Regions from separate parts of the Enterobacter sp. Taxon_8 genome, predicted to be linked through region 1. Evidence: predicted binding sites of a transcription regulator. Region 1 holds the regulator's gene; each other region holds the start of a gene.
What was found. Region 1 encodes sigma-54, which starts transcription at its own class of promoters, with help from an activator protein. Its sites were predicted from a motif close to GTTGGCACANNTTTCGCTNT; they were not measured.

Region 1 (6,987 bases):
GTGGATGTGCTGAACCTGATGCAGTCCCGCCATATCACCTCCGTTATGGTTGCAGATGGCGACCAGTTGCTGGGTGTGGTACATATGCATGATCTGCTGCGCGCAGGCGTAGTGTAATGAAGGATAAGACAATGAGTAATGCGGGTGCATCCCTTGCAACCTGTTATGGCCCGGTCAGTACCCAGATGATGGCAAAGGCGAAAAACATTCGTCTGCTCATCCTGGATGTGGATGGCGTACTCTCCGATGGCCTGATTTACATGGGCAATAATGGTGAAGAGCTGAAAGCATTTAACGTCCGCGACGGCTATGGTATCCGCTGTGCGCTCACCTCGGGTATTGAGGTGGCTATCATCACCGGGCGAAAAGCTAAACTGGTAGAAGACCGCTGTGAAACCTTAGGAATTACCCATCTGTATCAGGGGCAGTCCGATAAGATGGCGGCGTTTAAGGATTTACTGGGTAAACTGGCTATCGCACCGGAAAACGTGGCCTACGTCGGGGACGATCTGATTGACTGGCCTGTGATGACTGAGGTCGGGCTGAGCATCGCCGTTGCCGATGCGCATCCGCTGCTGATCCCGCGCGCTGACTACGTTACCCACATCAACGGGGGCCGTGGTGCCGTCCGTGAAGTCTGCGATCTGCTCCTGCTGGCGCAGGGCAAGCTTGATGAGGCCAAAGGGCAATCGATATGAGTAAAACCAGACGCTGGATTATCATTTTGCTTTCGCTAGTCGCACTGGTATTGATTGGCGTGAACCTTGCCGATCGCGACGATACGCAAACAGAAGTGGTTAACAATAGCGATCCAACCTATAAAAGCGATCACAGCGAAACCGTGGTCTACAGCCCGGAAGGCGCGCTGAACTATCGCCTGATTGCCCAGCATGTTGAATATTTTTCAGATGACGGTATTTCGTGGTTTACCCAACCGGTGATGACCACATTCGATAAAGACAAAGTGCCGACGTGGTCAATTAAGTCAGATCGGGCCAAACTGACAAATGACCGTATGCTTTATCTGTACGGCCACGTTGAAGTCAACGCCCTGACCGCTGACTCGCAACTGCGAAAAATTACGACGGATAATGCCCAGATCAACCTGGTAACCCAGGACGTGACGTCGCAGGATCTGGTCACACTGTATGGCACAACATTTAATTCCAGCGGTTTGAGAATGCGCGGGAACTTACGCAGCAAGAACGCCGAGCTGATTGAAAAGGTTAGAACCTCCTATGAAATTCAAAACAAACAAACTCAGCCTTAAAGTAATTATCGCCAGCGCGATGCTGGTGACCAGTCTCCCCGCGCTTGCTGTAACGGGCGATACCGACCAGCCGATTCATATCGAGTCCGACACCCAGTCTCTCGATATGCAGGGTAACGTCGTCACCTTCACGGGTAACGTCGTCATGACCCAGGGCACCATCAAAATTAACGCTGACAAAGTGGTCGTGACCCGTCCGGGTGGCGAGCAGGGCAAAGAGATCATTGATGGTTACGGCAACCCGGCAACCTTCTACCAGATGCAGGACAATGGCAAGCCGGTAAAAGGCCGCGCCTCGCATATGCACTACGAGCTGGCGAAGGACCTGGTAATCCTGACCGGAAACGCGTATCTGGAACAGCTGGACAGCAACATTACCGGCGACCAAATCACCTATCTGGTGAAAGAGCAAAAAATGCAGGCCTCCAGCGAGAAAGGTAAACGCGTCACGACCGTACTGGTTCCGTCGCAGCTGCAGGACAAAGGCAAGGGCCAGGCCCCGGCACAGAAGAAGAGTAACTAATCCGTTATGGCAACATTAACTGCAAAAAACCTCGCGAAGGCCTATAAGGGCCGCCGTGTCGTAGAAGATGTCAGTTTGACCGTCAACTCTGGCGAAATCGTGGGGCTGCTTGGCCCTAACGGTGCGGGTAAAACGACAACCTTCTACATGGTCGTTGGCATTGTGCCGCGCGATGCCGGCAACATAATCATTGACGATGAAGACATCAGTCTTCTGCCGCTTCACGCGCGCGCGCGTCGCGGGATCGGCTATCTGCCGCAGGAAGCCTCCATTTTCCGTCGTCTTAGCGTTTACGACAACCTGATGGCGGTCCTGCAAATTCGTAACGATCTGACCAGCGAACAGCGTCAGGATCGTGCCAACGAGCTGATGGAAGAGTTCCACATTGAGCATCTGCGCGACAGCCTCGGTCAGGCACTCTCCGGGGGCGAACGTCGTCGCGTTGAGATCGCGCGTGCGCTGGCCGCAAACCCTAAATTTATCCTTCTGGATGAACCATTTGCGGGTGTTGACCCGATCTCGGTTATCGACATTAAACGTATCATTGAACACTTGCGCGACAGCGGGCTTGGCGTACTGATCACCGACCACAACGTCCGAGAAACGCTGGCCGTATGTGAACGCGCGTATATTGTGAGCCAGGGCAATCTGATCGCCCACGGTACGCCGCAGCAGATCCTCGAAGACGATCATGTTAAGCGCGTCTATCTTGGGGAAGACTTCAGACTCTGATAGGGTAGAGGTAACGTAACGCCGAACCGGAGAAAAATGCTCTGAACATGAAGCAAGGTTTGCAATTAAGGCTCAGCCAACAACTGGCGATGACGCCGCAGCTACAGCAGGCAATTCGCCTGTTGCAACTGTCCACGTTAGAACTTCAGCAGGAGCTCCAGCAGGCGCTGGACAGCAACCCCCTGCTGGAACAAACCGATCTTCATGACGAGGTAGATACTCAGCAGTCACAGGACACTGAAGCGCTTGATACCGCCGACGCACTCGAACAAAAAGAGATGCCCGACGAGCTTCCGCTGGATGCCAGCTGGGATGAAATCTACACCGCCGGAACGCCTTCCGGTACGCGTGCGGACTACCAGGATGATGAGCTACCGGTCTATCAGGGAGAAACCACTCAGTCGCTGCAGGATTACCTGATGTGGCAGGTGGAACTCACTCCCTTCTCCGATACCGACCGCGCGATTGCCACCTCAATTGTCGATGCCGTTGACGACACCGGCTATTTGACCGTCACGCTTGACGATATTCTGGAAAGCATGGGCGACGAAGAGATAGAGCTTGAGGAAGTTGAAGCCGTTCTGAAGCGCATCCAGCGTTTCGATCCGGTAGGCGTAGCCGCAAAAGATCTGCGCGACTGCCTGCTAATCCAGCTTTCTCAGTTCAGCAAAGAGACGCCATGGCTCGACGAGGCGCGCGTGATCATCAGCGATCACCTGGATCTGCTGGCGAACCACGATTTCCGCACCCTGATGCGCGTCACGCGCCTGAAAGAAGATGTGCTGAAAGAAGCGGTGAATCTGATCCAGTCACTCGATCCACGCCCGGGACAGTCAATCCAGACCAGCGAGCCTGAGTACGTTATTCCGGACGTGCTGGTCAGAAAACACAATGGCCGCTGGGTCGTTGAACTGAATTCAGACAGCATCCCTCGCCTGCAAATCAACCAGCAGTATGCCTCCATGTGCACCAGCGTGCGTAACGACTCCGACAATCAATATATTCGTAGCAATCTTCAGGAAGCGCGATGGCTGATCAAAAGTCTTGAGAGCCGAAATGATACGCTGCTACGCGTCAGCCGCTGTATTGTCGAACAGCAGCAGGCTTTCTTTGAGCAGGGCGAAGAGTATATGAAACCGATGGTGCTGGCGGATATCGCCCAGGCCGTCGAGATGCATGAATCAACCATTTCCCGTGTCACCACGCAGAAGTATCTGCACAGTCCACGCGGTATTTTTGAGCTTAAGTATTTCTTCTCCAGCCATGTGAATACCGAGGGCGGCGGCGAAGCGTCGTCAACGGCCATTCGTGCCCTGGTGAAGAAGTTGATCGCCGCGGAGAACCCCGCGAAGCCGCTAAGCGACAGTAAGTTAACCACCATGCTGTCCGATCAGGGTATTATGGTGGCACGTCGTACTGTTGCGAAGTATCGAGAGTCTTTATCCATTCCGCCGTCCAACCAGCGTAAACAGCTGGTCTGACACAACCGATAAGGAAGACACTATGCAGCTCAACATCACTGGACAAAACGTCGAAATTACTGAGGCTTTACGCGAATTCGTGAACGCGAAGTTTGCAAAACTCGAGCAGTATTTCGAAAGGATCAATCAGGTCTATATTGTGTTGAAAGTGGAGAAAGTGACTCATATCTCGGATGCCACCCTGCATGTTAACGGGGGTGAACTGCATGCCAGTGCGGAAGGGCAAGACATGTACGCTGCTATCGACGGCTTGATTGATAAGCTTGCGCGACAGCTCAATAAACATAAAGATAAACTGAAACAACACTAATTGTCCGGGCAGTTAACGGGTGCAGGACGGCCTGTTGTGAAACACAACAGGCCATTTGTACAGTTAGCGCTTAGGTGAAATTATGATGAACAACGATTCCGCTCTTCAACTGAGCAATGTCCTTAACCAGGAATGTACCCGCAGTGCGGTTCACTGCCAGAGCAAAAAACGTGCGCTGGAGATCATCAGTGAACTGGCTGCTAAACAGCTGGGCCTGCCGCCGCAGGTGGTGTTCGAAGCGATTCTGACCCGTGAAAAAATGGGCAGTACCGGTATCGGCAACGGCATCGCGATCCCACACGGCAAACTGGAAGAGGATACCCTGCGTGCCGTTGGTGTGTTTGTGCAGCTTGAAACACCCATCGCCTTCGATGCCATTGATAACCAGCCCGTCGATCTCCTTTTCGCGCTGCTGGTGCCTGCCGATCAGACGAAAACCCACCTGCATACGCTGTCGCTGGTCGCAAAACGTCTGGCCGATAAAACCATTTGCCGTCGACTGCGCTCGGCCCAAAGTGATGAAGAGCTCTACCAAATTATCACTGAAGCAGAAGGCAATCAGGATGATGCATAACCAGGAGATGGCCTTCACATCTGTTGTCCTGAGGAGAAACGGAACATGGTGCTGATGATTGTCAGTGGCCGTTCAGGGTCGGGGAAATCCGTTGCTCTGCGCGCGCTGGAAGACATGGGTTTTTACTGCGTCGATAACCTGCCGGTCGTGTTGTTGCCCGATCTGGCCCGCACGCTGGCGGAGAGACAAACCTCTGCAGCCGTCAGTATCGACGTCCGTAACATGCCTGAATCGCCAGAGATCTTCGAACAGGCAATGAGCAACCTGCCTGACACGTTCTCGCCTCAGCTGCTGTTCCTTGATGCAGACCGCAATACGCTAATCCGTCGCTACAGCGATACCCGTCGCTTGCACCCGCTTTCCAGTAAGAACCTCTCTCTGGAGAGTGCTATCGATGAAGAGAGCGACCTGCTGGAGCCGCTGCGTTCTCGTGCCGACCTGATTGTCGACACCTCTGAGATGTCCGTTCACGAGCTGGCAGAAATGCTGCGCACCCGGTTATTGGGTAAACGCGAGCGTGAACTGACGATGGTGTTCGAATCCTTTGGCTTCAAGCACGGTATCCCGATTGATGCGGATTATGTTTTCGACGTGCGCTTCCTGCCGAACCCGCACTGGGATCCGAAGCTGCGTCCCATGACCGGCCTGGACAAACCCGTCGCGGCCTTCCTCGACAGGCACACAGAAGTACACAATTTTATCTACCAGACGCGAAGCTACCTTGAGCTATGGTTACCTATGCTGGAGACAAACAATCGTAGCTACCTGACGGTAGCGATTGGCTGTACCGGTGGTAAACATCGTTCGGTTTATATCGCCGAACAGCTGGCCGACTATTTCCGCTCGCGCGGTAAGAACGTTCAGTCCCGTCATCGCACGCTGGAAAAACGTAAAACATGACCGTAAAACAGACCGTTGAGATCACCAATAAGCTGGGCATGCATGCACGCCCGGCGATGAAGCTGTTTGAGCTGATGCAGGGTTTCGATGCAGAGGTTCTGCTGCGAAATGACGAAGGCACCGAAGCGGAAGCGAACAGCGTGATCGCGCTGCTGATGCTGGATTCCGCCAAAGGGCGCCAGATTGAAGTCGAAGCCACCGGACCTCAGGAAGAGGAAGCGTTGGCGGCTGTGATCGCGCTGTTTAATGCAGGGTTTGACGAAGATTAAGATCTGCTATTCAGGCGGGTAGCGCTGCGCTTACCCGCCCTACATTAATTTATTGCTCTCCATAAACCCGTCCCCTCCCAACTGACGCATCTGGCGCATGATCCACGCCTGACGGCTACGCACGTACCCTGACGGGGCACTGGCTTTAAAACGAATGGGATTAGGCAGAACAGCCGCGAGCAGCGCCGCTTCAGACATGCTCAGCTTGCTGGCGGGTTTATTAAAATAGCGTTGAGATGCAGCTTCAACACCAAATACCCCGTCACCAAACTCGGCAACGTTGAGATACACGGTCAGAATGCGTTTTTTGCTCCAGACCGTTTCCATCCCCAGGGTCAACCCCGCTTCCAGCCCCTTTCGCACCCAGCTGCGGCCGTCCCACAGAAACAGATTTTTGGCCGTCTGCTGCGACAAGGTTGACGCACCGCGCACGCGGTTTTCATGGCGTTCATTATGGGCTAGCGCTTTCTCAATGGCCGCAACGTCGAATCCCCAGTGCTCCGGGAATTTTTGATCCTCCGCCGCGATGACCGCGAGCCCCATGAGCGGTGAGATCTCGTCCATGCTCACCCAGTCAGAATGGGCAACATAGCCGAAATCACCGCTGAGCCACGCGCCGAGCTGACGCTCAACCATCACGGCAGAGAACGGGACCGGCATAATGCTGAACAGGGCGAGTCCACCGCCCCAAAACACCGCCAGCACCAGAACGATGCGCAACAGGATACGTTTTACCCACGCGCCAGCACCAGATTGACGACTCATTCAGCCAGCACCAGCACTCGGGCGACCAGCTTTTCGATCCCCATAGCCGCTTCTGCAATATTCTGCGCCAGCATATACGCAGGCGTGGTGACTATTTTGTTATCTTCATCAACCACAATGTCATCCACCGGGCAAGGAACGTGCTCTCCCCCCATTTCCTCGA
Region 2 (6,987 bases), 420 kb from region 1:
AACCATTTTTCCCCGGCACGCGCATCGCGTCGCCAAAGGTGCAGAAAATGACGTCGGGCTGGCTGGCAATTTCAATACAGCTGTCGATGCGCCCCATCGGCAGCACGCAGACCGGACAGCCGGGGCCGTGGATAAACTCAATGTTTTCCGGCAACAGCTGGCCGAGGCCAAATTTGAAGATGGCGTGCGTGTGCCCGCCGCACACCTCCATGATCCGCAGCGGCCTTTCTTTCGTGTAGTCCAGCCGCGCTGCGCGCGTTTTCAGGTGGCCGATAAGCTGCAGCACCTGCTCCGGCGCGCGGTATTCATCAACGTAACGCATGATTATCGCTCCTCGCCGTACAGCAGCGCGCCCACGTCAGGCTCCACGTCGAACATATTTTGCAGGGCGTCGAGCGTGTCGCGGGCTTCCGCTTCGTTAATCACGCTCATGGCAAACCCCACGTGGACCAGCACCCACTGGCCGAGACGCGAGGCGCCGCTCTCATCGGTGCTGCCCACCAGCGTCAGGTCGACGTCGCGCAGGATGCCGCAGACCTCGACTTTGGCCTGATTACCGTCGATGGCGTGAATTTGTCCCGGTACGCCTATGCACATCGTTCGCTCTCCAGCCAGTCTAGCCAGCCGTCCATGCCGTCGCCGCGCGTGGCGGAGACCAGCAGGATCTCAATCTCCGGGTTCACCTCGCGGGCATACGCCACGCACTTATCCACGTCGAAATTCAGGTACGGCAGCAGGTCGACTTTGTTCAGCAGCATGATGGACGCGGCGGCAAACATGTGCGGGTACTTCAGCGGCTTGTCTTCGCCTTCGGTCACTGAAAGCACCGCCACCTTGTGTCGTTCGCCGAGGTCGAAGCTCGCCGGGCAGACGAGGTTGCCGACGTTTTCAATAAACAGGATGCCGTTATCCACCAGCGGCAGGCGCGGGGCGGCGTCGGCAATCATCTGCGCATCGAGGTGGCAGCCTTTACCGGTGTTGACCTGAATCGCCGGGGTGCCGGTTTCGCGAATGCGCGCCGCGTCGTTAACGGTTTGCTGGTCGCCTTCGATCACCGCGCAGGAGACAAGCCCGTTCAGGCGCTTGAGCGTTTCGGTCAGTAGCGTGGTTTTGCCGGATCCGGGGCTGGAGACAAGGTTCAGCGCCAGCTGTTTGCGGGTGGCAAAGCGGGCGCGGTTGCGGGTGGCGATCTGGTTATTCTTGTCCAGCACGTTGATTTCCACCTCCAGCATCTGGCGCTGGCTCATGCCCGGCGCGTGGGTGCCCGCTTCGCCGTGGCCGTAATGCAGGTCGCCCGCATCGGAGCGTTGCGGCGCAAAGGTAATGCCGGTCAGGGCTGCCGCAGAGCGCGGGGCGGGGGAAAAGGGCGCGGAGCGAAACGCGGAGTGGGGGCGGTGTTCATCCCCTTCTATATACAGGTTGCCTTCGGCGCAACCGCAGGTACTACACATACTTTACTCCTTCTCGATTTCGAGGCGTTGGATCTGCATGCCGTCATCCGCCACGATGCGCAGACCGGTGCTCTGACACTGCGGGCAGCGCTGTACCTTTGATGACACCAGGGTGACGTACTGCTGGCACTGCTCGCACCAGCACTCCGCCTGCTGTTCTTCAATATGCAGTTCGCAGCCTTCCGCCAGCGTGCCGCGGCAGACCAGCTCAAAACAGAAGGTCAGGGCGCTGGTCTCGACGCAGGAAAACGCTCCGACCTTCAGCCAGACGCCGGTGACGCGCTTCGCGTGGTTTTGCACTGCCTGCTGTTCGATAAGTTCCAGAGCCCGCTGGCAGAGGGTGATTTCGTGCATGACGCCTCCTCAATGAATTGCCCTGGTAATGCAATAACAGTGCCAGCTTGATTTTTGTTAAGGCGTGACGATGTCAACGCTGTCGAAATGACACGTCGACACCGCGGTGTTGACAGCAATTTTTAAGGTAAATGTATTGAAAATCATAAAGATAAAAACTGGCATGGAATCTGCTTAACAGCCGCTATCTCCATTAAACGGATACCTTTTATGACTATTTGGGAAATCAGCGAAAAAGCGGATTACATCGCGCAGCGTCATCAACAGTTACAGGACCAGTGGCACCTTTACTGCAACTCTCTGATCCAGGGCATTACCTTGTCGAAAGCGCGTCTTCACCATGCGATGAGCTGCGCGGCGCAGGGCGACATGCGCTTCGTTCTGTTCGGCCATTTCACCATCAACGTTACCCTGGCGGACAACTTCAACAGCCACACCATTGAGTACTACCTCGAGACAAAAGACGGCGAAAAACAGTGTATTGCGAAGGCGCAGCTGATGGCCGACGGCATGGTGGACGGCCACGTAAGCAACCGCGATCGCCAGCAGGTGCTGGAACACTATCTGGAAAAAATCGCGCCGGTCTATAACGGCCTGTACGCCGCCGTTGAGCACGATCTTCCGGTCAACCTGAAGCAACTGATGGACGGAAATACCTCAGCGAACGTGGCCTGACCCATGCGTGTCGAGAAGTGTCGACAAGACAGCTTTTCGACAAAAATGACTATCACCAGAGGATAACCCGGTGAACCGTTTTGTAATTGCTGACTCGACGGTCTGCATTGGCTGTCGAACCTGTGAGGCGGCGTGTTCGGAAACGCATCGCCTGCATGGGCTGCAGTCCATGCCGCGCCTGCACGTCATGCGTAATGAAAAAGAGTCTGCCCCGCAGCTCTGCCATCACTGTGAGGATGCCCCGTGCGCGGGTGTCTGCCCTGTGAATGCCATCACCCGCGTGGATGGCGCTGTCCAGCTGAACGAAAGCCTGTGCGTAAGCTGCAAGCTGTGCGGCATTGCCTGCCCGTTCGGCGCGATTGAATTTTCCGGCAGCCGACCGCTGCATATCCCGGCGAATGCCAACTCGCCAAAAGCCCCGCCCGCGCCGCCGGCGCCTGCGCGCGTAAGCTCGCTTTTGGACTGGGTGCCCGGCATCCGTGCCGTTGCGGTGAAATGCGACCTGTGCAGCTTCGATGATCAGGGCCCGGCCTGCGTGCGGACCTGCCCGACGAAAGCGTTGATTCTGGTTAACATTCGCGACATCGCCCGTACCAGCAAGCGCAAACGCGAGCTGACCATCAACAGTGATTTTGGCGACCTTTCTCTGCTACAGGCGCTTAACGAGGGGGCGAAATGAATGCGGTGATGATGATTACCAGCGCGGTAGCCTGTTTTGCGGCCGCCGCCGTTCTGGCGCCGATCTTCTCATTCCATAAAACCCTGAGCGGCGCGATCGCCGGGCTCGGCGGGGCGGTCGCTAGCCTGATGACGCTGGCGGCAGGCGGCGTTGTTCTGTTCGGCGGCCAGTCGGCAGAGACCGTGATGCCGCTGATTCGCCACACCGTTGAGATCACGCCGCTGAACGCCATCTGGCTGGTGACGTTTGGCCTGTGCGGGGTGTTTATCAGCCTGTTCAATATCGACTGGCACCGCCACCCGCACGCTAAAGCCAACGGCCTGCTGGTTAACCTCCTGATGGCGACGGCGGTCTGCACCGTGACCGCCAGCAACCTCGGCGCGCTGGTGGTGATGGCGGAGATCATGGCGCTGTGCGGCGTGTTCCTGACGGGCTGTAGCGCCTCCGGCAAGCTGTGGTTTGCGCTGGGACGCCTCGGAACGCTGCTGCTGGCGCTGGCCTGCTGGCTGGTGTGGCAGCGCTTCGGCACGCTGGATTTCGCTGTGCTCAACGGGCATCCGCTGGGCAATGACGTCTGGCTGCTGGGCGTGCTCGGCTTTGGCCTGCTCGCCGGCATCATTCCGCTGCACGGCTGGGTGCCGCAGGCGCATGCGAATGCCTCCGCGCCCGCCGCCGCGCTGTTTTCTGTGGTGGTGATGAAGGTCGGTCTGTTCGGGATCCTGGCGATTACGCTGACCGGCGGCCAGCCGCCGCTGTGGTGGGGCGTTGTGCTGCTGGTCGCCGGCATGATTACGGCGTTCGTCGGTGGCCTGTACGCGCTGATGGAGCACAATATCCAGCGTCTTCTGGCGTACCACACGCTGGAGAATATCGGCATCATCCTGCTTGGCATGGGCGCGGGCGTGACCGGGCTGGCGCTCAACCAGCCGGCGCTGATTGCGGCCGGTTTTATCGGCGGTCTTTATCACCTCGTCAACCACAGCCTGTTTAAAAGCACCCTGTTCCTTGGAGCGGGAAGCGTCTGGTTCCGCACCGGCCATCGGGATATCGAAAAGCTCGGTGGGATTGGCAAAAAGATGCCGGTGATTTCACTGGCGATGCTGGTCGGGCTGATGGCGATGGCCGCACTGCCGCCGCTGAACGGCTTTGCCGGGGAGTGGGTGATCTATCAGTCCTTCTTCGCCCTCGGTCAGAGCAATGCGTTTATCGCTCGTCTGCTGGGGCCGCTGCTGGCGGTCGGGCTGGCGATTACCGGGGCGCTGGCGGTGATGTGCATGGCGAAAGTCTACGGCGTGACCTTCCTCGGTGCGCCGCGCACCCGCGAAGCGGAAAACGCCTGCTGCGCACCGTTGTTGATGGGCGTGAGCGTGGTCGCGCTGGCGCTGTGCTGCATTGCGGGCGGCGTCGCTGCACCTTGGCTGCTACCGCTGCTGGGCAACGCCATTCCGTTGCCGCTGACCGTGGCGAATACCACCGTCTCTCAGCCAATGATTGCGCTGCTGCTGATTGGCGCACCGCTGCTACCGCTCATCCTGATGATGTTCTTCAAACGCGACCGGCTCGCCTCCCGCTCGCGCGGTGCGGCGTGGGCCTGTGGCTACGAACACGAACAGTCGATGGTCATTACCGCCCACGGCTTCGCCATGCCGGTAAAAGAAAACTTTGCCGCCGTGCTGAAGCTGCGCCACTGGCTGAACCCGGTCGGCTGGGTACCCGGCTGGCAGAGCGCTGCCGCACCCGCGCTGTTCCGCCGTCTGGCGGTCATCGAACTGGCGGTGCTGGTGGTCATTGTGATTTCACGAGGAGCCTGACATGAATCTGTTACTGGCAATTCTTCAGGCGCTGGTGTTGTTCGCCGTGGCGCCGCTGCTGTCGGGCATCACGCGCGTGGCGCGCGCCCGGATGCACAACCGTCGCGGCCCTGGTGTGCTCCAGGAGTATCGCGATCTCTTCAAGCTGTTTTCTCGCCAGAGCGTGGTGCCGAATGCCGCAGGCTGGGTCTTCCGTCTGACGCCGTTTGTGATGGTGGGCGTGATGCTGACCATCGCCACCGCGCTGCCGGTGGTGACGGTGGCGTCGCCGCTGCCGGCGCTCGGCGATCTGATCACGCTTATCTACCTCTTCGCTATCGCCCGCTTCTTCTTTGCCATTGCGGGCCTGGACACCGGGAGCCCGTTTACCGGCATCGGTGCCAGCCGCGAGGCGATGCTCGGCGTGCTGGTTGAGCCGATCCTGCTGCTGGGGCTGTGGGTTGCCGCGCAGGTTGCGGGCTCCACCCACATCAGCTTTATCACCCACGCCGTCTACCACTGGCCGGTTGCCCGCTCCATTCCGCTGGTGCTGGCGCTGTGCGCCTGCGCGTTCGCCACCTTTATCGAGATGGGCAAACTGCCGTTCGATCTGGCTGAAGCCGAGCAGGAACTTCAGGAAGGGCCGCTCACCGAGTACAGCGGCTACGGTTTTGCGGTGCTGAAGTGGGGTATTAGCCTCAAACAGCTGGTGGTGCTGCAGATGTTTGTCGGCGTCTTCTTCCCGTGGGGGCAGATGACGCACTTCTCCGCGGGCGGTCTGCTGCTGGCCGTCGTGGTTGCCGCCCTCAAGCTGCTGGTCGGCGTGCTGGTGATTGCCCTGTTCGAAAACAGCATGGCGCGCCTGCGTTTTGTGGAAACGTCCCGCATCACCTGGGCCGGGTTTGGTTTTGCATTTTTAGCGTTCGTCTCCTTGCTGGTGGCGTGATTAAAGAGAGTATTTATGTCTGAAGAAAAGAAAGGTCAGCAGTATCTCGCCGCATTGCATCAGGCTTTCCCCGGCGTGGTGCTGGAGGAGTCCTGGCAAACCAAAGACCAGATAACCGTCACCATTAAGGTGAACTATCTGCCGGAAGTGGTGGAGTTTCTCTACTACCAGCAGGGCGGCTGGCTGTCGGTGCTGTTCGGTAACGACGAGCGCCAGCTGTGCGGCAACTACGCGGTGTACTACGTGATGTCTATGGAGCAGGGCGAGAAGTGCTGGATCACCGTGCGCGTCGAGGTCGACCCGAATAAGCCAGAATACCCGTCCGTCACGCCGCGCGTGCCCGCGGCCGTCTGGGGCGAGCGCGAAGTGCGCGACATGTACGGTCTGGTGCCGGTCGGCCTGCCGGACGAGCGCCGCCTGGTGCTGCCTGACGACTGGCCGGACGAACTCTATCCGCTGCGTAAAGACAGCATGGACTACCGCCAGCGTCCGGCCCCAACCACCGACAGCGAAACTTACGAGTTCATCAACGAGCTGGGCAGCAAGAAGAACAACGTGGTGCCGATCGGCCCGCTGCACGTCACCTCCGACGAACCGGGCCACTTCCGCCTGTTCGTCGACGGCGAAAACATTATCGACGCCGACTACCGTCTGTTCTACGTCCACCGCGGGATGGAAAAGCTGGCGGAAACCCGCATGGGCTACAATGAAGTCACGTTTCTTTCCGACCGCGTTTGCGGCATCTGCGGCTTCGCCCACAGCACCGCCTACACCACCTCGGTGGAGAACGGCATGGGGATCGTGGTGCCGGAGCGCGCGCAGATGATCCGCGCCATTCTGCTGGAGGTGGAGCGTCTGCACTCGCACCTGCTGAACCTCGGACTGGCCTGCCACTTCGTTGGCTTTGACTCCGGGTTTATGCAGTTCTTCCGCGTGCGCGAAGCGTCGATGAAGATGGCGGAGATCCTCACCGGGGCGCGCAAAACTTACGGTCTGAACCTGATCGGCGGGATCCGCCGCGACCTGCTGAAAAACGATATGATCCAGACCCGCCAGCTGGCGCAGCAGATGCGCCGCGACGTGCAGGAGCTG
Region 3 (6,987 bases), 1.6 Mb from region 1:
CGTTCATGATGATATTTTGCGTCTGCCGCAGGGGTACGAGACGGAAGTCGGGGAACGCGGCGTCATGCTGTCCGGCGGGCAAAAACAGCGTATCTCCATTGCCCGCGCGCTGCTGCTGAATGCTGAAATCCTGATTCTGGATGATGCACTTTCCGCCGTGGACGGCCGTACCGAGCATCAAATTCTGCATAACCTGCGCCAGTGGGGCGACGGACGCACGGTCATTATCAGCGCCCACCGTTTGTCTGCGCTAACCGAAGCCAGCGAAATTCTGGTCTTGCAGCACGGGCACATTGCCCAGCGCGGGCAGCATGAAACGCTTGCCGAGCAGCCGGGCTGGTATCGCGATATGTACCGCTATCAACAGCTTGAGGCGGCGCTGGACGATGCGCCGGAAGAAGATGAGGAGGCCGCCAATGCGTAAGCTCGGAACGATGTGGCCGACGCTCAAACGTCTGCTGGCCTACGGCTCGCCGTGGCGTAAACCGCTCTCCGTTGCCGTGCTTTTACTCTGGATTGCGGCGATTGCTGAAGTGAGCGGTCCTTTGCTCATTAGCTACTTCATCGACAATATGGTCGCCAAAAGCTATCTGCCCCTGGGGCTGGTGGCGGGGTTAGGCGTGGCCTACGTTGGCCTTCAGCTGGCGGCGGCAGGGCTGCACTATGCTCAGTCGCTGCTGTTTAACCGTGCTGCCGTGGGCGTTGTTCAGCAACTGCGTACGGATGTGATGGACGCGGCGCTTCGCCAGCCGCTCAGCGAGTTTGATATCCAGCCGGTCGGGCAGGTGATCTCGCGCGTGACCAACGATACCGAGGTGATCCGCGATCTGTACGTCACCGTTGTGGCGACCGTATTGCGCAGCGCGGCGCTGATTGGCGCGATGCTGGTTGCGATGTTCAGCCTTGACTGGCGCATGGCGCTGGTGGCGATCACCATCTTCCCGGCGGTGCTGATCGTCATGGTGATTTACCAGCGTTACAGCACGCCGATTGTGCGCCGGGTTCGCGCCTATCTGGCCGACATCAACGATGGCTTCAACGAAGTGATTAACGGCATGAGCGTCATCCAGCAGTTCCGCCAGCAGGCCCGCTTTGGCGAACGCATGGGGGAAGCCAGCCGTTCGCACTATATGGCGCGTATGCAGACGCTGCGGCTGGACGGTTTCCTGCTGCGTCCGCTGCTGAGCCTTTTCTCGGCGCTGGTGCTTTGCGGGCTGCTGATGCTCTTTGGGCTGAGCTCAAACGGTACGATTGAGGTGGGCGTGCTATACGCCTTTATTAGCTATCTGGGACGCCTTAACGAGCCGTTGATCGAGCTCACCACCCAGCAATCGATGCTGCAGCAGGCGGTGGTCGCCGGTGAGCGCGTGTTTGAGCTGATGGACAGGCCGCGTCAGGCCTACGGCAATGACGAGCAACCTCTGCAAAGCGGGACTATCGCCTTTGATAACGTATCGTTTGCCTATCGCGAAGATCGGCTGGTGCTTCAGGACATCACGCTTGACGTTCCGTCGCGCGGTTTCGTGGCGCTGGTGGGGCATACCGGCAGCGGTAAGAGCACACTTGCCAGCCTGTTGATGGGCTATTACCCGGTCACGCGCGGCGAAATCCGCCTCGACGGGCGCCCGCTCGCGTCTCTCAGCCACACCGTGTTGCGTAAAGGCGTCGCGATGGTGCAACAGGATCCGGTCGTGCTGGCCGATACCTTCTACGCCAACGTGACTCTGGGACGAGACTACACCCAGGAACAGGTCTGGGACGTGCTGGAAAAAGTGCAGCTGGCAGAGCTTGCGCGCGGGTTTAGCGATGGGATAAATACCAGACTGGGCGAGCAGGGGAATAATCTCTCTGTCGGGCAAAAGCAGCTCCTGGCGCTGGCGCGGGTGCTGATTGAAACGCCGCAGATCCTGATTCTGGATGAAGCCACTGCCAGTATTGACTCCGGCACCGAGCAGGCCATCCAGCAGGCACTCTCCGCCGTACGCGACCATACGACGCTGGTGGTGATTGCCCACCGTCTTTCCACCATCGTCGATGCCGATACCATTCTGGTGCTACATCGCGGACAGGCCGTTGAGAGTGGTACCCACCGTGAACTGCTGGAAGCAAAAGGGCGCTACTGGCAGATGTACCAGCTGCAGCTGGCGGGCGAAGAGCTGGCGGCCAGCGTGCGCGATGAAGAGTCGCTTAGCGCCTGATGCACCAAAAAGAGGCGGCGCGCTAACAGTCATTCCTGTTGGTGCAAAACTGAAACGCACCATGCACCGGCATGGTGCGTTTTTTTTCATCAGTTCGATTATCAAGGCCGTGTAATGCTCTGTGCGCCGCCGTTCCTCCTCGTTTTCATTTCTGGCACATCCCTTGCAATACCTTCAGCGTAAGCTACGGCCATTACCGAATTCTGACTGGAGGGGATCTATGAAGCTGGTTACGGTTGTAATCAAACCATTCAAACTCGAAGACGTGCGTGAAGCGTTGTCTTCAATGGGTATTCAGGGACTGACTGTCACCGAAGTGAAAGGCTTTGGTCGTCAGAAGGGTCATGCCGAGCTTTATCGCGGGGCGGAATACAGCGTTAACTTTCTGCCAAAAGTAAAAATTGATGTCGCGATTGCTGACGATCAGCTTGATGAAGTCATTGATGTCATTAGCAAAGCGGCCTATACCGGCAAAATTGGCGACGGCAAAATTTTCGTTGCCGAACTGCAGCGCGTCATTCGCATCCGTACCGGCGAATCTGACGAAGCGGCATTGTAAATAACGCCTGGCACACAGTGATAGGGATCGAGAAAATGAAGATAGCAACACTTAAAACGGGTCTGGGTTCGCTGGCGCTGCTGCCGGGCCTGGCGCTGGCTGCTGCCCCTGCGGTGGCTGATAAAGCCGATAACGCCTTTATGATGATCAGCACCGCGCTGGTGCTTTTCATGTCCATTCCGGGCATTGCGCTGTTCTACGGCGGCCTGATCCGTGGCAAAAACGTTCTCTCCATGCTGACGCAGGTTGCCGTGACGTTTGCGCTGGTCTGCGTGCTGTGGGTGGTTTACGGTTACTCGCTGGCGTTCGGTACGGGCAACGCGTTTTTTGGTAACTTCGACTGGGTGATGCTGAAAAATATTGAGCTGACCGCGCTGATGGGCAGCTTCTATCAGTATATTCACGTGGCGTTCCAGGGCTCCTTCGCCTGTATTACCGTCGGGCTTATTGTGGGCGCGCTGGCGGAGCGTATTCGTTTCTCTGCCGTTCTGATCTTCGTAGTGGTCTGGATGACGCTCTCCTATGTGCCGATTGCGCACATGGTCTGGGGCGGTGGTCTGCTGGCAACGCACGGTGCGCTGGACTTCGCGGGCGGTACCGTTGTACACATTAACGCCGCGGTCGCGGGTCTGGTGGGCGCTTATCTGATTGGCAAACGCGTGGGCTTCGGTAAAGAGGCGTTCAAACCGCACAACCTGCCGATGGTCTTTACCGGTACTGCGATCCTCTACTTTGGCTGGTTTGGCTTCAACGCCGGCTCAGCAAGTGCGGCCAACGAAATCGCCGCGCTGGCGTTCGTGAACACCGTTGTAGCCACGGCGGGTGCAATCCTCTCTTGGGTGTTTGGCGAGTGGGCGGTGCGCGGTAAACCTTCCCTGCTGGGTGCCTGTTCAGGTGCGATTGCCGGTCTGGTTGGTATCACCCCTGCGTGTGGTTATGTCGGTGTCGGCGGTGCGCTGCTGGTCGGCCTGGTGTCGGGTCTGGCGGGTCTGTGGGGCGTCACCGCACTGAAACGTGTGCTGCGCGTCGACGACCCATGCGATGTATTCGGCGTGCACGGCGTGTGCGGCATAGTCGGTTGTATCATGACCGGTATCTTCGCGGCGAAATCGCTCGGTGGCGTGGGTTACGCGGAAGGTGTCACCATGGTTCATCAGGTGCTGGTGCAGCTGGAAAGTATTGCTATCACCGTTGTCTGGTCTGCCGTTGTGGCCTTCATTGGCTATAAGCTGGCGGATATCACGGTGGGTCTGCGCGTACCGGAAGAGCAGGAGCGCGAAGGTCTGGACGTCAACAGCCACGGCGAGAATGCGTATAACGCCTGATAAACTGCAAAACGGCAACTTCGGTTGCCGTTTTTAATGTGTATTCCCTCTCCCGGTGGGAGAGGGTCAGGGGGAGGGCATCAGGCCGCACACAATCACCCGCGATTACGCATCACCCCTTCCTGCACCGTCGAAGCGACCAGCACGCCGTCCTGAGTATAAAATTCTCCACGCACAAATCCGCGTGCGCTCGACGCTGACGTGCTCTCCACGCTGTAAAGCAGCCACTCATTCATGTTGAACGGACGGTGGAACCACATGGAGTGATCGATCGTCGCGACCTGCATCCCTTTTTCCAGGAAACCAACGCCGTGCGGCTGCAGCGCCACCGGCAGGAAGTTGAAGTCAGACGCATAGCCCAGCAGATACTGATGGACGCGGAAATCTTCCGGCACGGTCCCGTTGGCACGGATCCAAACCTGGCGTTTCGGCTCGGCGGTATGGCCTTTCATAGGGTTGTGGAACTCAACCGGGCGGATCTCCAGCGGCTTATCGCAGAGAAACTTCTCTTTGACCTGCGGCGGAAGCAGATGCGCCAGCGCGCGAGCAATATCCGTCTCTGATTTTAAAGAGTCGGGTGACGGAGCCGGGGGCATCACTTTCTGATGCTCGTAGCCCGGCTCCGGCGCCTGGAAAGAGGCCGTCATGTAAAAGATCGGCTTGCCGCTCTGAATGGCCGCTACGCGGCGCGCGCTGAAACTGTTGCCGTCTCGCAGAACTTCAACGTCATACACAATCGGTTTTGCGCTATCGCCAGGGCGTAAGAAGTAGCTGTGGAATGAATGCACCAGACGGTCTGCCGGGACAGTCTCCTTTGCTGCGTACAGTGCTTGTCCGACGACTTGCCCCCCGAAGACCTGGCGCAAGCCGAGATCTTCGCTCTGTCCGCGAAAGAGTCCTTCCTCAATTTTTTCCAGATTTAGTAATGTCAGCAGATTGTTCAGTGCCTGACTCATAGTTGTCCTCAATAAACGCCGCAGCGAAAGATAGGCAGAGTATAACGCAGAAATGAAAGTGGTCCGATGGGTAGAATAATCTGAATATCGGCACGTTTTCAGGCATAAATCGGTGATCTGTGCCACACTTGAATACGTTATGTGATTGAAACGACATCGGATGGGATCGATCCCGCTGGTGCATTGATAAGGAGACTTCAATGAAACTCGTGCCCATGCTTAGTGGTGTAGCTATTGCGGTGGCGTTGTCCGCCTGTGCCGGTAAGAGCGCCCAGGTGCCGGTTCCAGCTGCAGATCCGAACGGGATTAACACCCTTTCACAGCAGTCCATTCAGCAGCCTAACGTTTCCGGTACAATCTGGATCAAGCAGAGAGTCGCTCTGCCACCGGACGCGGTACTAACGGTAACGCTGTCTGATGCTTCCCTGGCCGACGCGCCGTCTAAAGTCGTGGCCCAGCGTGCGGTCCGTACAGAAGGTAAGCAGGCGCCATTTAGCTTCGTGTTGCCGTATAACCCGTCGGACGTGCAGCCTAACGCCCGTATTCTGCTGAGTGCAGCGGTAACCATCAACGGTAAGCTGGTCTTTATCACCGATACGGTTCAGGAAGCAATCAACAACGGTGGGACAAAAATCGACCTGAACCTGGTGCCGGTGCAGCAGACCGAAGTACCGGTCGCACCGCAGACCAATCAGCCGTCTCTGCCAACCCCACCGACTCAGATGTAATTCCTGCATTTCCCCTCTCCTCCGGGAGAGGGGTCAATATATCCAGCGAAATTTCTGCAAATCAATCTGACCCGACCCTGTCACCTGGACACCCTCTGAAAGTAACGCCTGACGCTGACGCTGAAGATCCGGCCCGGTGAGCGAAATGTTCCCATGACGATTCACCACGCGATGCCAGGGCAACGTACTGCCTTCCGGTAGCCGTTTCAGGACGCCTCCAACCTGTCGCGCCGCGCGCGGGGAACCGGCCAGGCGCGCAACATCACCATAGGTAGTGACATAGCCTTCCGGGATTGAGGCCACGATTTGCCATACGCGCTGTGGAAAGGAGTCGTGTTCGTCCATACCTTCACCTGTGGGGGGAGTTTCTGGAACGCTATGGTAAACGAAGATCTTCATGATTGCTGCGCCTGTTTGCGCAAGAAACCAGCATCCGGTTCCTGGTCACTTGCAATTGGGCTTTAGCACAGGGATAATGCGCCAGCGCGTTGGTTATCAACGCTCTCAATGGGGGCTCTGTTGGTTCTCCCGCAACGCTACTCTGTTCACCAGGTCAGGTCCGGAAGGAAGCAGCCAGGGCAGAGGACGTGTGTGCCGGGATGTAGCTGGCAGGGCCCCCACCCATTTGTGCTCCCAATAACTCCTGTTTTCAGTGTTTACCTGGTGCGGCGCAAGTGGCGTATCAATGCCTGCTGGATGTGAGCAGCTTGATGCTGTCGATCACGAGATGCGGTTTCCCACTAACCGTATATTTTTTCATTTATGAGTACTCAGAAATGGATAATTCTCTCAGACGTTTGTCACCTTTATTGAAAAGTGCCGTAGGAACGCCAGGTAAAGCAGGAAACTTTCAGCGCGACGTGATTATCGTGCAATACCTGTTTAATCTCATTAAGCCTATCATCCAGTATGACATCCCAGAAGATGGGATTATTTCCCCGACATTGATCAGAACCATCAGCCAGTTTCAGTCCATTCATTTGCGTTTCCAGCATCCCGATGGGGTTATTGAGCCAGAAGGGAAGACTTTCCGTGGATTAGTTGCTGCTGCGATGAAATATCCCCTTGCGTCTCAACAATCGTCTTTCACGTCTTCATTTTTTAGGCAACCTTCTGCCAATGAAAATAGCGTCCGTCAGCTGGTTAACGATTATCTGAGAAAAGAGCGCTACAACGTTGCAGATGAAACCCTTGAGCGAAGCAAGCTGATGGCACCTGGTA

Region 2: hypA (hydrogenase maturation nickel metallochaperone HypA) is a predicted target of sigma-54. The motif match lies at 1,833-1,852, and genes of this name have one in related genera.
Region 3: glnK (P-II family nitrogen regulator) is a predicted target of sigma-54. The motif match lies at 2,349-2,368, and genes of this name have one in related genera.

The regions. Positions count from the first base shown of each region.
Region 1 covers NZ_CM177989.1:518,519-525,505, reverse strand. The annotation lists gene kdsD (arabinose-5-phosphate isomerase KdsD) at 1-117, shown strand, start outside; gene kdsC (3-deoxy-manno-octulosonate-8-phosphatase KdsC) at 132-698, shown strand; gene lptC (LPS export ABC transporter periplasmic protein LptC) at 695-1,270, shown strand; gene lptA (lipopolysaccharide ABC transporter substrate-binding protein LptA) at 1,239-1,793, shown strand; gene lptB (LPS export ABC transporter ATP-binding protein) at 1,800-2,525, shown strand; gene rpoN (RNA polymerase factor sigma-54) at 2,573-4,006, shown strand; gene hpf (ribosome hibernation promoting factor) at 4,029-4,316, shown strand; gene ptsN (PTS IIA-like nitrogen regulatory protein PtsN) at 4,399-4,890, shown strand; gene rapZ (RNase adapter RapZ) at 4,936-5,790, shown strand; gene npr (PTS phosphocarrier protein NPr) at 5,787-6,059, shown strand; gene mtgA (monofunctional biosynthetic peptidoglycan transglycosylase) at 6,099-6,824, opposite strand; gene elbB (isoprenoid biosynthesis glyoxalase ElbB) at 6,821-6,987, opposite strand, start outside.
Region 2 covers NZ_CM177989.1:935,259-942,245, forward strand. The annotation lists gene hypD (hydrogenase formation protein HypD) at 1-322, opposite strand, end outside; gene AC4IBF_RS04480 (HypC/HybG/HupF family hydrogenase formation chaperone) at 325-597, opposite strand; gene hypB (hydrogenase nickel incorporation protein HypB) at 588-1,451, opposite strand; gene hypA (hydrogenase maturation nickel metallochaperone HypA) at 1,455-1,805, opposite strand; gene hycA (formate hydrogenlyase regulator HycA) at 2,016-2,480, shown strand; gene AC4IBF_RS04500 (4Fe-4S dicluster domain-containing protein) at 2,551-3,159, shown strand; gene hycC (formate hydrogenlyase subunit 3) at 3,156-4,970, shown strand; gene AC4IBF_RS04510 (respiratory chain complex I subunit 1 family protein) at 4,972-5,895, shown strand; gene hycE (formate hydrogenlyase subunit HycE) at 5,911-6,987, shown strand, end outside.
Region 3 covers NZ_CM177989.1:3,488,766-3,495,752, reverse strand. The annotation lists gene AC4IBF_RS16685 (SmdA family multidrug ABC transporter permease/ATP-binding protein) at 1-424, shown strand, start outside; gene AC4IBF_RS16680 (SmdB family multidrug efflux ABC transporter permease/ATP-binding protein) at 417-2,198, shown strand; gene glnK (P-II family nitrogen regulator) at 2,419-2,757, shown strand; gene amtB (ammonium transporter AmtB) at 2,793-4,082, shown strand; gene tesB (acyl-CoA thioesterase II) at 4,178-5,038, opposite strand; gene AC4IBF_RS16660 (YbaY family lipoprotein) at 5,239-5,766, shown strand; gene AC4IBF_RS16655 (MGMT family protein) at 5,800-6,111, opposite strand; RNA gene ffs (signal recognition particle sRNA small type) at 6,284-6,380, shown strand; gene AC4IBF_RS16645 (N-acetylmuramidase family protein) at 6,543-6,987, shown strand, end outside.